DNA from 3 places in the Paenibacillus sanfengchensis genome. Region 3 is predicted to be linked to each of the others. Evidence: predicted binding sites of a transcription regulator. Region 3 holds the regulator's gene; each other region holds the start of a gene.

Region 1 (4,170 bases), on a different contig from region 3:
ACGTTCCAGCGATTCCAATTTTTTATCCAGCGACTCTTCTTTTTGCAACAATCGTCTTTCTTGTCGTTGAATTTCATTCCGACGTTCACGAATGTCTTTATCAGCTTCGGTTCTCAGCTTATGGACTTCGTCCTTCGCTTCCAGAACCGTTTCCTTTTTCAGTGCTTCCGCGTCCTTCCTGGCATTCTCCAGGATTAAGTCCGCATCTTTCTCCGCACTGGAAATTTTAGCTTCAACAAGAGATTTGCGAATAAAATACCCGATCCCGAACCCAAAGAATAAAGCGGCTGCAACGAGAACGATCCAGATTCCTGCATTCATCTGTTCACCTCCTCGTTGTTTCCTCCAAGGCATTCCTTGGGATGTTTGCAGTTGTAATTTTCTCAATCATCATCATACAAAGAATTCATTACAGGCCGATTAGGCGAAGCTCTCCATGTGTGAATGATGCATATTCCACAACAGCCACAAACGGAACATTGGCCTTCATGTTTGAAAAAATGAATCCATTCCGGGCCCCGAATTTTTGGAAGGAAAAAAAGGTCCCGACAAAAATAGATTCATGTTCATTTTATTATTTGGCGAAAGATATTGTCAAGCGAATGTCACATTCCTCGTCCCGCTTAGATATCCTCCCACTCCTCTTCTTCGTGCAGTCCGTCACCCTGGGCAAGCTCGCGGACCACCCTGGAAACCAACGAGCCCGAAAAACCTCGCCGCAGCAAAAACGCACCGGTCTTCCGCTTCTTGTCGGCCGCCTCCCCCGTGGACGTCCGCCATTTCTTGACGGCCAGCTCCTTGGCGCTCGCATATTCGTCCTCTTCGCTGACAGCCCCGAGGGCGTCCTCGATCAGCGGCTTGGATATCCCTTTCTGGCGTAGTTCATGCTTGACCCACATCTTTCCCTTGCCGCGGTTGCGAACACGCTGTCCGGCCCATTCCTGGGCGTATGCGGCATCGTTCAACAGCCCTTCTTCCGTCAGTCGGCCAACGACCCCGGCGACTGTCTCTTCGTTCCATCCCTTTTCGCCTAATCGGATGGTCATTTCATAAGCCGTCCGCGGCTTCCGGCCGAGATATTGAAGCGCATCCGCATAGGCGCGCTGCCTTTCATCGGCGAGGACGATCTCTTCCAGCTCGCTTTTGGTAAAAACCGCGCCCTTGATCATCCTGTATTTAATCATGACATCCTCATGGACTTCCAGCGCGTAAGGACCGAACGATATCCGGTAACGGAATTTGGGACGTTTCAGCAGCAATACGGAAGTAATCGTCAGCTCGGTACCCTCCGGAAAGCTATCGATGCCGCCTGCTTCCGATCCGGAAGTCTGAGCCCCACCCGTTTTCGGCTCTATGGAATGCCGGCCTCGGTCTTCTTCCCAAAATCCTTCCTCCGAGATGTCTACGATCCCGCTTGCTTCTTCCTTCCCCCTGTTTTGGGAATGCCGGCTTCCCCCTCCGCCCCAGCGTCTCTGCATCTTCTGTTCCGCCCCCTACTCCATGTTTAACTCTATCCCAAACAAAAGCGCTCTGTTCCGGCAAATACCGGTCTCAGAGCGCTTCATCAGCAAAAATGTATTATTCTTCGAAAAGCGCCTGCTCTTCTTGCGCTTCAGCTTCAAGGTCGCTAGACGAAGCAGGAGCCACCGCAGTCGTCAGGTTGCTGGCTTCACGAATCTTTTGTTCGATCGCATTGGCGATTTCCGCATGCTCTTTAAGATATTGCTTCGCATTCTCGCGCCCCTGGCCCAAGCGCTCACCCGCATAGGAATACCAGGCGCCACTCTTGTCCACAATATCCAACTCTACGCCGATATCGATAATGCTGCCTTCCCTGGAGATCCCTTCGCCGTACATAATATCGATTTCCGCCTGTTTGAAAGGAGGTGCGACTTTATTCTTGACGACTTTAATCCGTGTGCGGTTACCTACCATATCATTGCCCATCTTGATCGTTTCCACCCGGCGCACGTCAAGGCGTACCGTTGAGTAGAATTTCAGGGCGCGGCCCCCTGGTGTGGTCTCGGGGTTACCGAACATAACGCCAACCTTCTCGCGCAACTGGTTAATGAAAATCGCGATCGTCTTCGATTTGCTGATCGCACCGGACAATTTGCGGAGAGCCTGGGACATGAGGCGGGCTTGAAGACCGACATGGGAATCCCCCATTTCACCTTCGATTTCCGCCTTTGGAACCAACGCGGCTACGGAGTCAATAACAATAACATCCACGGCGCCGCTGCGCACGAGCGCCTCGGCGATTTCAAGCGCCTGTTCGCCCGTATCCGGCTGGGACAGCAGCAACTCGTCAATGTTTACGCCAAGCTTGTTGGCATAAGAGGGATCAAGCGCATGCTCCGCGTCGATAAACGCGGCTTGTCCGCCGATTTTCTGAACTTCGGCGATCGCATGAAGCGCCACCGTCGTTTTACCGGAAGATTCCGGCCCGTATACTTCGATAATCCGGCCGCGAGGAAGCCCTCCCGTACCGAGTGCTATATCTAATGCCAACGATCCACTAGGGACGATTTCCACCTGCATATGGGTGGATTCTCCCAGCTTCATGATCGAACCTTTACCGAATTGTTTTTCTATTTGACGAAGCGCCATTTCAAGCGCAGCACGACGATCTGACAATCAGCTCACATCCTTAAATATAATTATAAAGGAATTCTTACATTTATAATTGTACCTTGTTTTGGAACGTTTGCCAAGCGTTTTTTCGAACATACATTCGTAATTTTTTCTGTTCCCTATAAAGGCCCTCTGACCCAACCGGAATGTCCGTTGGAAGGTACCGGCGAATGAGGGCATCCTCAGCGCATCCTTCCATTGCCGGCTTCTTCCTGTAAGGGAAACGTTGAGCTCCTCTCCTTTCCATGAAGCATTGGTTGCCTTTTAAACTCTAAATAAGGCAGCGGTGTAAGGCGTACTGCCCTCTCTATTGCCGATTTGTAAGTCAGCGCCAATTCGCCGGAAATTCCCCGCTTTGGGTGGGAGTAGCAGTGAAGTAGCACTTTTCATCACCCGATGGAAGGCTAAAGAACGAAAAAGAACCGCAGCACAACTTAACAGTTTGCTACGGTTCTTCCGTACACCCATTATATATCCCCGCCCAAGGAATGGCAAGGGGACGAGTCCAACCTAAAACCTGGCTTACTTGGCAGCCCGCTCGGCTTTTAGCCGCTTCCAAAGGTGGTACAGCACCGTTTTGGCCGAACGCAAACGGATCGTATCGCGATTTCCTTTCAGGTTGAGCTCGTAAACCTCGGTTTCTCCGCCGCGGCGGGAAATGCCGATATAGACGAGACCCACGGGCTTCCGCTCCGAGTACCCCGGGCCGGCTACCCCGGTAATGGACAAACCGAAATCGGTGTCCACGATCATCCGCACCTGTTCCGCCAGTACCTGGGCGGTTTCGGCGCTGACGGCACCGGGTGCGTTCTCGCCTTCAAGAAGATCGTGCGGAACGTTCAGCAACTTCTCCTTCATCCCATTGGAATAGCAGACGATGCCGCCGAGAAAAACGGTGGCGCTGCCCGGGACGCTGGTGATGGATTGCATCAGCAGCCCGCCCGTGCAGCTCTCGGCGGCACTAACCGTCAAGCCCATTTCGGTCATCAGATCTACGATTGTTTTTTCGATCGTTACATCTTCGTTCGCATACAAGTGCTCGGGCAGCCGCGAGGCAATCTCGGCTTCCAGCTTGTCCAGCTTCGCCATCGCCTCGCTTTCCGTGCGGGCTTTGGTGGAGATGCGGACCGTCACTTCGCTCTCCTTGGCATAAGGAGCGAGCGTCGGATCGGTCTGATTTTCCACCAAATCCATCAGCTTGGTCTCAAGCCCGGATTCTCCAATCCCGGCGAACTTCAGCATTTTGGAATATAACGGCTCCTCCTGCGTCAAAGCATGCTGCAGTATCCACGGCCTGGCCTGCCGTTCGAACATCGGCTTCAGCTCCGACGGCGGACCCGGCAGCAAAATGTAAAACTTCCCGTCATGGGCGATGGCGTTGCCGACGGCAAGGCCGGTTTCATTCGGCAGCGGGGTTCCGCCGTCAACAACCAGCGCCTGGCGCCGGTTGTTTTCCGTCATCGGGATGCCCCGTCCCTCAAAATACCGGTCCACGTGGTCCATCGCCATCCGGTCGATGTGCAGCGATCTGCCCAA
Region 2 (4,170 bases), on a different contig from region 3:
TGAACACAAATAATCTGCGCCCGCTGCGAATGCGCCAGGCGGCAAGCAGAAGATAAACCGCCAGCGCGGCTGTGAGGCCATAGGCGCCCCATTGATGGAGGGAGCTCGTTTGCGCCAGCGCGGTCGCTCCTTCCGGCAGAGCCCCGGTTTCAAACCGGATCCAGGCATGATACAAATCCTGCCGCAGGTCGATGCCGTTCTCGCTATTGGTCAGGATGACCAGGCCGTTTTGAGACTCCGGGATAAAGCCATAGAAGGCGTGCCAACCTCGATTGTCCCCCGGGTGGTACAAGAGGGTGGTACCGTCCGGCAGGCTGCGTGAAAAAATACCGAGCCCGTTCTCGCCCAGTACCGGTTTCTGCATTTCCCGCACCAGACCGGGACTTACAACATCGTGCCCCAAGGGGGTTCCTCCGCTTTTCGAGGTGTCCAGGCTTGCCTGCATGAGCTTCATCAAGTCCTCGGCCGTGGTCGTTAGCCCTGCGGCAGCCCGCTCGGCGAACCGGAAGGCCGGCAGCTCCTGTCCGAAATAACCGTAAGCTTTGGTTAAGAACGGTCTGTCCTCCTCTTCTTGCCCGAAGCTGCTGGAATCCATCCCCAGCGGGTGAAGCACCCGATTTTTCATATAGTCCTCGAACGGCTGCCCCGAAACCTCCTCAATCACCATCTGAAGGATCGTGTACCCCGCCCCCGAATATGCCGCTTCTTTGCCGGGAGCTAAGGCGAATTTCACGGGATCGTTGAACAGGCCGGCTCCGGCGAGAGATTGCTCGGGCGCAGGGAGCTTCCGGCCCGGCTCGACGCCCATATAACCGGGATGCGGAGCAAGCCCCGCGGTATGGCTTAACAGACGCCGGAGGGTCACTTCCTCCGAAACGACTTTCGCACCTGGAATCGTCCGGTTTCCGAGATGCTTGCTGACCGGGTCATCCAATGATAATTTTCCCTCCTCCGCCAGCTTTAAAATCCCCCAGGCGGTAACGCTTTTGGAAATGGATCCCGCTTGAAAACGCGATTTTTCGTCCAGCTTCCGGCCGGCCGTTTTGTCCGCGAATCCGTACTGTAGGGCATAGGCGGTGTTGCCATGCTCAAGCACGCCGATCGAGACTCCGGGAACACCGTATTTTTTTTGCAGCAAAGGAACCTGTTCATCCAAGTAACGCTTGAATTCCGACACATCGCCCTTCTTCTCCGCGTGCCCCGAACGTTCGGGGTTCGATGTTGCCGATATGGCCGATACGGCGCCTGCCGCAGGGAAACAGGCGTATATGCCGGCGGTGATTATTAGAACCGGCAGCAAAGTTTTTGGGATGATTTTACCGGCCAGGCCCGATTTCTTCTTCATTCGTAATTCAACTCCTCTTCGATTCAATCGCTTTATACAGCTTTTTAGTATAGGCGGGGCTCCGTTTTGTTCCCATCGATTTCCCTTAATCGGTTCTAAAAGGAATCTTACATTTTCATTACAAGAAAATGGGGTTTTTTGTATTTACAAGAACAGATGTTCGTATTATAATGATGATCAAAAGGGAGGATCGTTTTATGGATGTATTGGAGAAGCTTGCGATCTTGACGGATTCCGCCAAATACGATGTTTCCTGTTCCTCCAGCGGGAGTGAGAGGTCCGGGCAAAGCGGAAAGCAGGGGAACACCGTTGCCTCGGGCATCTGCCACAGCTTTGCCGCCGATGGGCGCTGCATCTCTTTGTTGAAGGTTCTGATGACAAACAGCTGCATTTTCGATTGCAAATACTGCGTAAACCGCCGCTCCCACGACACCCGCAGAGCTATGTTCACACCGGAAGAGCTTGCGGAGCTTACGATGAATTTTTACCGCCGTAACTATATTGAAGGTTTATTCTTAAGCTCGGGGATCATGAGGAATCCGGATTATACTACGGAACGATTAATCCGGGTATTGGAACTGCTGCGGAATCAATACGGGTTCTCGGGATATATTCATGTGAAGGCTATCCCTGGAGCGGATCCGGCGCTGATTTCCAGGCTGGGACTGCTCGCCGACAGGATGAGCGTAAACATTGAGCTTCCGTCCCAAGCCAGCTTACGGCAGCTTGCGCCGGATAAGAGCAAGGAGACGATACTCCGGCCGATGTCGGCGATCCGGGAGGGCATCCGCGAGAACAGCACCGATTTGGTAAAGTTTCGGCATGCGCCGAAATTCGTGCCGGGGGGCCAGAGCACCCAGTTGATCGTGGGGGCAACGCCGGACAGCGATTTGAAGATTTTGACTCTGACCGAGGCGTTGTATCGCAAATACGAGCTGAAGCGGGTGTACTATTCCGCTTACACGCCGGTGATGGAGCATTCGCTGCTCCCGGCGCTGGACAGTAAACCGCCGCTTCTGCGGGAGCATCGGCTCTACCAGGCTGACTGGCTGCTGCGGTTTTACGGATTCGAAGCCCATGAACTGCTGGATGAAAGAACTCCGAATTTCAATCCGTTTATGGACCCCAAGTGCCATTGGGCCGTAAATCATATCGATCGATTCCCCGTGGAGATCAATCAAGCACCGTATGAAACGTTGCTCCGGGTTCCAGGGATCGGCGTGCGGAGCGCCAAGGCGATCGTTGCGGCGCGGCGGGCGGGAAAACTGGACTTCGCGGGATTGAAGAAGCTCGGGGTAGTACTGAAGAGAGCCCAATATTTCATCACATGCTCCGGCAGACGTCTTGAGGGATTGAAAGTGAAGGAGAGCACAATCTTAAGATCGCTGCTGTCCCAAAAGGAAATCTCCTTATATTTACCCCAGCCCCAGGTGGAACAGCTTAAGCTGTTTAGCGACGAAGAACTCGCGGCAGGCAGGGTGGCGGAAGTGGCTGCAACATGAACTGGGCTCGCCAATCGGCGTACATTTATGATGGCAGCTTTGACGGCTTTCTTAGCTGTGTGTTTGAAAGCTTTGACCGCAAGGAAGAAGCGGTGGATATCCGGCCGAGTGAAGATAATCTGTATGTTCTGTTCGATGCCGTATGGGTGGAGACCGATCCGGTAAAGGCGGCCAGAGTTTACAAGGGAATCGGTGTCAAAATCTGTCCGGCGGCGCAGGAACTGATCCGTAACGGCTTCCTGACATGCATGTCCGATAAGGAACTGCTGCTGTACCGTTTTTTGCGGCTTGGCTTTCAATATGGACGTACGGTCATGGATATGCTGACGGAAGATACGGTGCATCGGCTCCATAAGGCGGTGAAACATTTAAGGACGGAGAGCCATGCATATATGGGATTCGTCCGGTTTGCGGTATATGGCGATGTTCTGGTCGCCGTTATTGAACCGAAGAATCAGGTGCTGCCGCTGCTGGCGCCCCATTTTTGCGATAGATACCGGGGTGAATCGTTTCTGATTTACGACAAGACGCATAGACAAGTATTGATGCAGCGGCAGGATGGTCCACCTGCTGATCGAGTGGGACTATTTTGCATGGAGGAGCTTATATTGCCCGAGCCGGACGACGAGGAGAAGTCCTACCGGAGGCTGTGGAAGCAGTTCTATGATACGGTGGCGGTCCGGGAAAGAAGCAATCCCCGGGCCCGGCTTTCCCATATGCCCAAACGTTATTGGACCCAGTTAACCGAGATGCAGCAGAGCGATCCTTCTCCAGGCCCCTTCCCGAAACGTCTTCGTTAAGCCCCGTTCTTCTGCTACAATGGTTCAGTGAATGCTTAGAATACCTAAGTCTTTTGCTTGACCGAAAACGATCGGCTCTAAGCGAGGCAAAGTAAGAAGGAGACGGGAACGTGGACTTGAACGAGAAGCCCGATAGCTATATCTACCCCTACGCGTGTCATGAGAACGAGAGCGAACTATGCAGGCTTGAGCTTCACAGTTTGTTCGGATATGCCCCCAGAGCTCATTTTTTTATGGAAAGCGGAACTGCCATCGGAGCAAATCGGAGCCCTTTTATTTCCATGGAAATGAAAGTATTGGGAAGGTGCGGCTCCCTCGAGGGGATTCTCACTCTTGCGGAGAAGATCGACTTAAAGGGAAAGACTTTTAAAGTGAAATATATTAAAAACGGAGTCCCTCGCAGCTATGAGGACCAGCGTCAGTTGGAGAGAACAGTGGGAGCCCGGATCCGGGGCAGGGCGGAGATGCGGCAGCCGGATATCCTGTTCGGTCTTTTACACGACGGGGAATCATGGAGGCTAGG
Region 3 (4,170 bases):
GATACTTGGGTTATCTTCCCATGGGTTGCCGAAGATCGCGTAGCCCGTTTAATTTGTGACGTATATATGCCTGACGGCACGCCGTTCGCCGGGGATCCTCGCGGCATTCTTAAGCGTGTGCTGAAGGAAGCCGAAGAGTTGGGTTATACATCGATGAACGTCGGTCCGGAACCGGAGTTCTTCCTGTTCAAAACCGACGAAAAGGGCAACCCGACGATGGAATTGAACGACCAAGGCGGTTATTTCGATTTGGCCCCTACGGATCTCGGGGAGAACTGCCGCCGCGAAATCGTTTTGACTTTGGAGGAAATGGGCTTTGAAATCGAAGCTTCCCACCATGAAGTGGCGCCGGGTCAGCACGAAATCGACTTTAAATATGCCGACGCCATCAAGGCGGCGGACCAAATTCAAACCTTTAAGCTCGTGGTAAAGACGATTGCGCGTCAGCATGGCCTGCATGCGACATTTATGCCGAAGCCGTTGTTCGGCGTGAACGGTTCCGGGATGCATTGTCACCAGTCGTTGTTCCGGGATGACGTCAACGCTTTCTATGACGAGAGCGACACGCTCGGCCTGAGCAAGGAAGCCCGTCATTACATGGCCGGGATCTTGAAGCACGCCCGCGCTTTTGCCGCCGTCACGAACCCGACCGTGAACTCGTATAAACGTCTGGTTCCAGGTTACGAAGCACCTTGCTATGTGGCATGGTCTTCCAGCAACCGCAGCCCAATGATCCGGATTCCTGCCTCCCGCGGCCTCAGTACGCGCGTCGAAGTGCGCAACCCGGACCCGGCCGCTAACCCTTATCTGGCACTGGCGGTTATGCTCAAAGCCGGCCTGGACGGCATCAAGAACGAACTGCCGCTCGTGGATCCGGTAGACCGGAACATCTATGTGATGTCCGAAGAAGAGCGTGTGGAAGAAGGCATTCCAAGCTTGCCATCCGACTTGAAGGAAGCGCTCGGCGAGTTGATCCGCAGCGAGATCATCACCGAAGCCCTCGGCGACCATGCGTTGACTCATTTCTATGAACTGAAAGAAATCGAGTGGGACATGTTCCGCACGCAAGTCCATCAATGGGAACGCGATCAGTACATGACATTGTATTAATAGGAAGAGCCCTTGGTGCTTAGGCATCAGGGGCTTTTTTTATGAGACTGGATTGTGGTTTTCCGCCAATATGTGCATTCCATGACGGGACGACTGATGAAAATCAGGCTTTTGGGCATGCTAACGCCAAGGAGCTGATACGACATGGTGTTCGCATTGAAAAAATACCATCGGCGCAGACTGTGGTTGAAGCGAATTTGGCGGGAAGAGCGGTCCGGAATGAAACGTTATTTACCGCAGGACGATCTAACGAACGTATAGGCAACTTATTGCAAAATGAAAAGAGGCTGCCCAGGGAAAGGGAGCCTCTTCATCATGCGAATTAGGGAATAGATTAGTGCAGGTCGCGGAATAAACCGACGACTTTGCCGAGAATAACGACATTCTTGAGCCGAATCGGCTCCATTGTCGAGTTCTCAGGTTGAAGGCGGATGTGATCCTTTTCTTTGTAAAAAGTCTTCACCGTAGCCTCATCATCTTCCGTCATAGCCACGACGATATCGCCGTTGTTGGCCGTCTGCTGTTGGCGAACGATCACATAATCCCCGTTATGAATACCTGCTTCAATCATACTTTCCCCGACAACGGAAAGCATAAAGATCTCACCGTCTGAAGAATAATGCTGCGGGAGAGGGAAGTAGTCCTCGATGTTCTCCGTTGCCGTAATCGGCATGCCGGCGGTAACCTTGCCGACGACCGGAACCCGGGTCACGCTGTGCGCGAACATGCCGAGCGATTCCGATTCTTCCTGCCCCAGCAATTCGATGGCCCGAGGCTTGGTGGGATCCCGGCGGATAAAGCCCTTCTTCTCCAAACGGTCGAGGTGGCCGTGCACGGTCGAGCTGGAGGCTAGTCCGACGGCTTCTCCGATCTCACGTACTGAAGGAGGGTAACCCTTCATCCGAACTTCATTGCGTATAAATTCCAAAATAGCCTGTTGTCGGCTGGAAACCTTGGACATAACGATCATCAACCCCATTAGTAACGTTTGGAAAAATTATAACATAGAACTGTCGTTCGTACAAACATAAGTTCTAAAGCTTTCTAATATATGCGAACAATTGTTCTGAAAAACTATTGAAACAAACAAGTGTTCGTGTTATATTGAGATCAAGAGATAAGAACATTTGTTTGGGGAGTGATTCGATATGCCAAGATACACTACATACCAAAGTATTTATAATAAGCCGGTTGCCCGTTCGTGGAGGCATGTTCCCGGTTTTTCTCCGGAATGGACCAAAAGCGTAATGAAGATTGCGTTTCTGTTGATTCTTTTGACGATGACCGGCACCGGAGTGGTTACCGCTTTTGCCGCAGCAAATGATGGAGGGTCCCATGTCAAGGAAACCGTCATTGTTACCCCTGGAGACACGCTATGGGAAATCGCGGTTGATCATAAGCCCCGCGGAAAGGATACCCGTGTGTATGTGGAGGCTATTAAACGGGTGAACGGTTTATCCGTAAGCGATATTCATCCTGGGGACACACTGGTTTTGCCGGATTGAACACGCCTATATATATGAAGAAACTGAAAGAGCTTGGATTCGGGGGCCGCTGCCTTGACAAGCTCTTTTTCTCATGTCAAAGTAAGAATTGTTGCTTATAGAATATGGATGATCAGACAGGAGGAAATGTAGTGGATATAGATACACTGGTGAAACGGATCAATGAATTGGCCCGCAAAAACAAAACGGTGGGCTTAACGGAGGATGAGAAGCTGGAACGGGCACAGCTCCGGGAAACTTATTTGCAGAACATCCGGAACAACTTCCGTCAACAGCTTGAATCCATCGAAATCGTGGATAAATAACGCCGGCCGCAAGGTTCGGCTTACATAACATTAGGTGTAGGAGGAAATTTCATGGCTTCGTTTGACAGGAAAGTGGAACGCAATCGGGTTCGCATGAACAAGAAAGGAAAGGGGCCGAGCCGGATCGGCGGCGGGGGGCAGGATCCCCGGTATTCGTTAGGCGCCAAGGGGGAAGGAGAGGTTTTTAGAGGAAGAAACATTCTTCTTCCGGCAGCTCTGGTCTTGCTGGCCCTTCTGTATGCCGTGGTCGGGTTGATCGGTAATGCCTCGGAAGTCAACTCGGTTTTGTTTTGGCTCACGATCGTACTTTATCTGATCCTGGCGTTGACGATTTTTCTCAGGAAGCCGTATTTGCGAATTCATAAAGGCTGGCTGTATACGTCCAAATTTAACCGCGACCGCACTCTGGAAGCAAACAACATCAGCAAAATAAAGGTAGGCCGCGGCAAAATCACGATTACTCCGAAGAGTAAAGACGTCAATTGGGTGTTCCACCGCGTCCGCAACCGTTTTGACACGGAGGCGATGGGAGAACATCTGGAGCAATATGCGAAAGTACACCATGTTTCCTTTGAGAAGGAATAAGGGTTAGTATAGATTGAAATTGAGGTTGTCAATATTTTGGGGGAGTGTGTGAACTATGACTATCAAGGCCGTATGTTTTGATCTGGATGACACTTTGTTGTGGGATGAGCGCAGTATTAAAGAATCTTTTGAAGCGACTTGCCTGAAAGCGGGAGAAGCGGTGGGGATCGATCCTGAGAAGCTCGAGGAATCGGTGCGCAAGGAAGCCAGAGAGTTGTACGCGTCTTATGAAACCTATCCGTTTACCAAAATGATCGGGATCAATCCGTTTGAGGGATTGTGGGCGACCTTCTCGGCAGGGGAACAGCCGGAATTCCGCCAACTGGAACAACTAGCCCCCGTTTACCAGAAGGAATCCTGGCTCCGCGGTTTAAAGTCGCTCGGTGTGGAGGACGAGGCGCTCGCCGGGGAGCTGGCAGCGCAGTTCGGCCGGGAACGCCGTTCCCGGCCCCATGTTTACGAAGAGACTTTTCGCATTCTCGGCGAATTGAAGGGCAAGGTCAAGCTGCTCTTATTGACCAACGGATGTCCCGCCCTGCAACAAGAGAAGCTTGACGGTGTTCCGGAACTGTCGCCTTATTTCAATGAAATTATCATTTCCGGATCGTTTGGAAAAGGAAAGCCCGATTCGGCCATTTTCCACCATGCGCTGGAACGGTTGGGGG

Evidence for each region. Region 3 encodes LexA, which represses DNA repair genes until DNA is damaged. Its sites were predicted from a motif close to CGAACATATGTTCG; they were not measured.
Region 1: recA (recombinase RecA) is a predicted target of LexA. The motif match lies at 2,724-2,737, and genes of this name have one in related genera.
Region 2: V4U84_RS07505 (putative DNA modification/repair radical SAM protein) is a predicted target of LexA. The motif match lies at 1,495-1,508, and genes of this name have one in related genera.

Annotation. Positions count from the first base shown of each region.
Region 1 covers NZ_JBAGJC010000001.1:206,125-210,294, forward strand. Annotated here, with positions in the region: gene rny (ribonuclease Y) at 1-321, opposite strand, end outside; gene V4U84_RS00930 (regulatory protein RecX) at 624-1,478, opposite strand; gene recA (recombinase RecA) at 1,579-2,637, opposite strand; gene V4U84_RS00940 (competence/damage-inducible protein A) at 3,157-4,170, opposite strand, start outside.
Region 2 covers NZ_JBAGJC010000003.1:280,317-284,486, reverse strand. Annotated here, with positions in the region: gene V4U84_RS07510 (serine hydrolase domain-containing protein) at 1-1,345, opposite strand, end outside; gene V4U84_RS07505 (putative DNA modification/repair radical SAM protein) at 1,543-2,847, shown strand; gene V4U84_RS07500 (TIGR03915 family putative DNA repair protein) at 2,844-3,647, shown strand; gene V4U84_RS07495 (TRM11 family SAM-dependent methyltransferase) at 3,758-4,170, shown strand, end outside.
Region 3 covers NZ_JBAGJC010000004.1:463,367-467,536, forward strand. Annotated here, with positions in the region: gene glnA (type I glutamate--ammonia ligase) at 1-1,110, shown strand, start outside; gene lexA (transcriptional repressor LexA) at 1,445-2,071, opposite strand; gene V4U84_RS11365 (LysM peptidoglycan-binding domain-containing protein) at 2,259-2,615, shown strand; gene V4U84_RS11370 (DUF896 domain-containing protein) at 2,747-2,920, shown strand; gene V4U84_RS11375 (hypothetical protein) at 2,972-3,505, shown strand; gene V4U84_RS11380 (HAD family hydrolase) at 3,561-4,170, shown strand, end outside.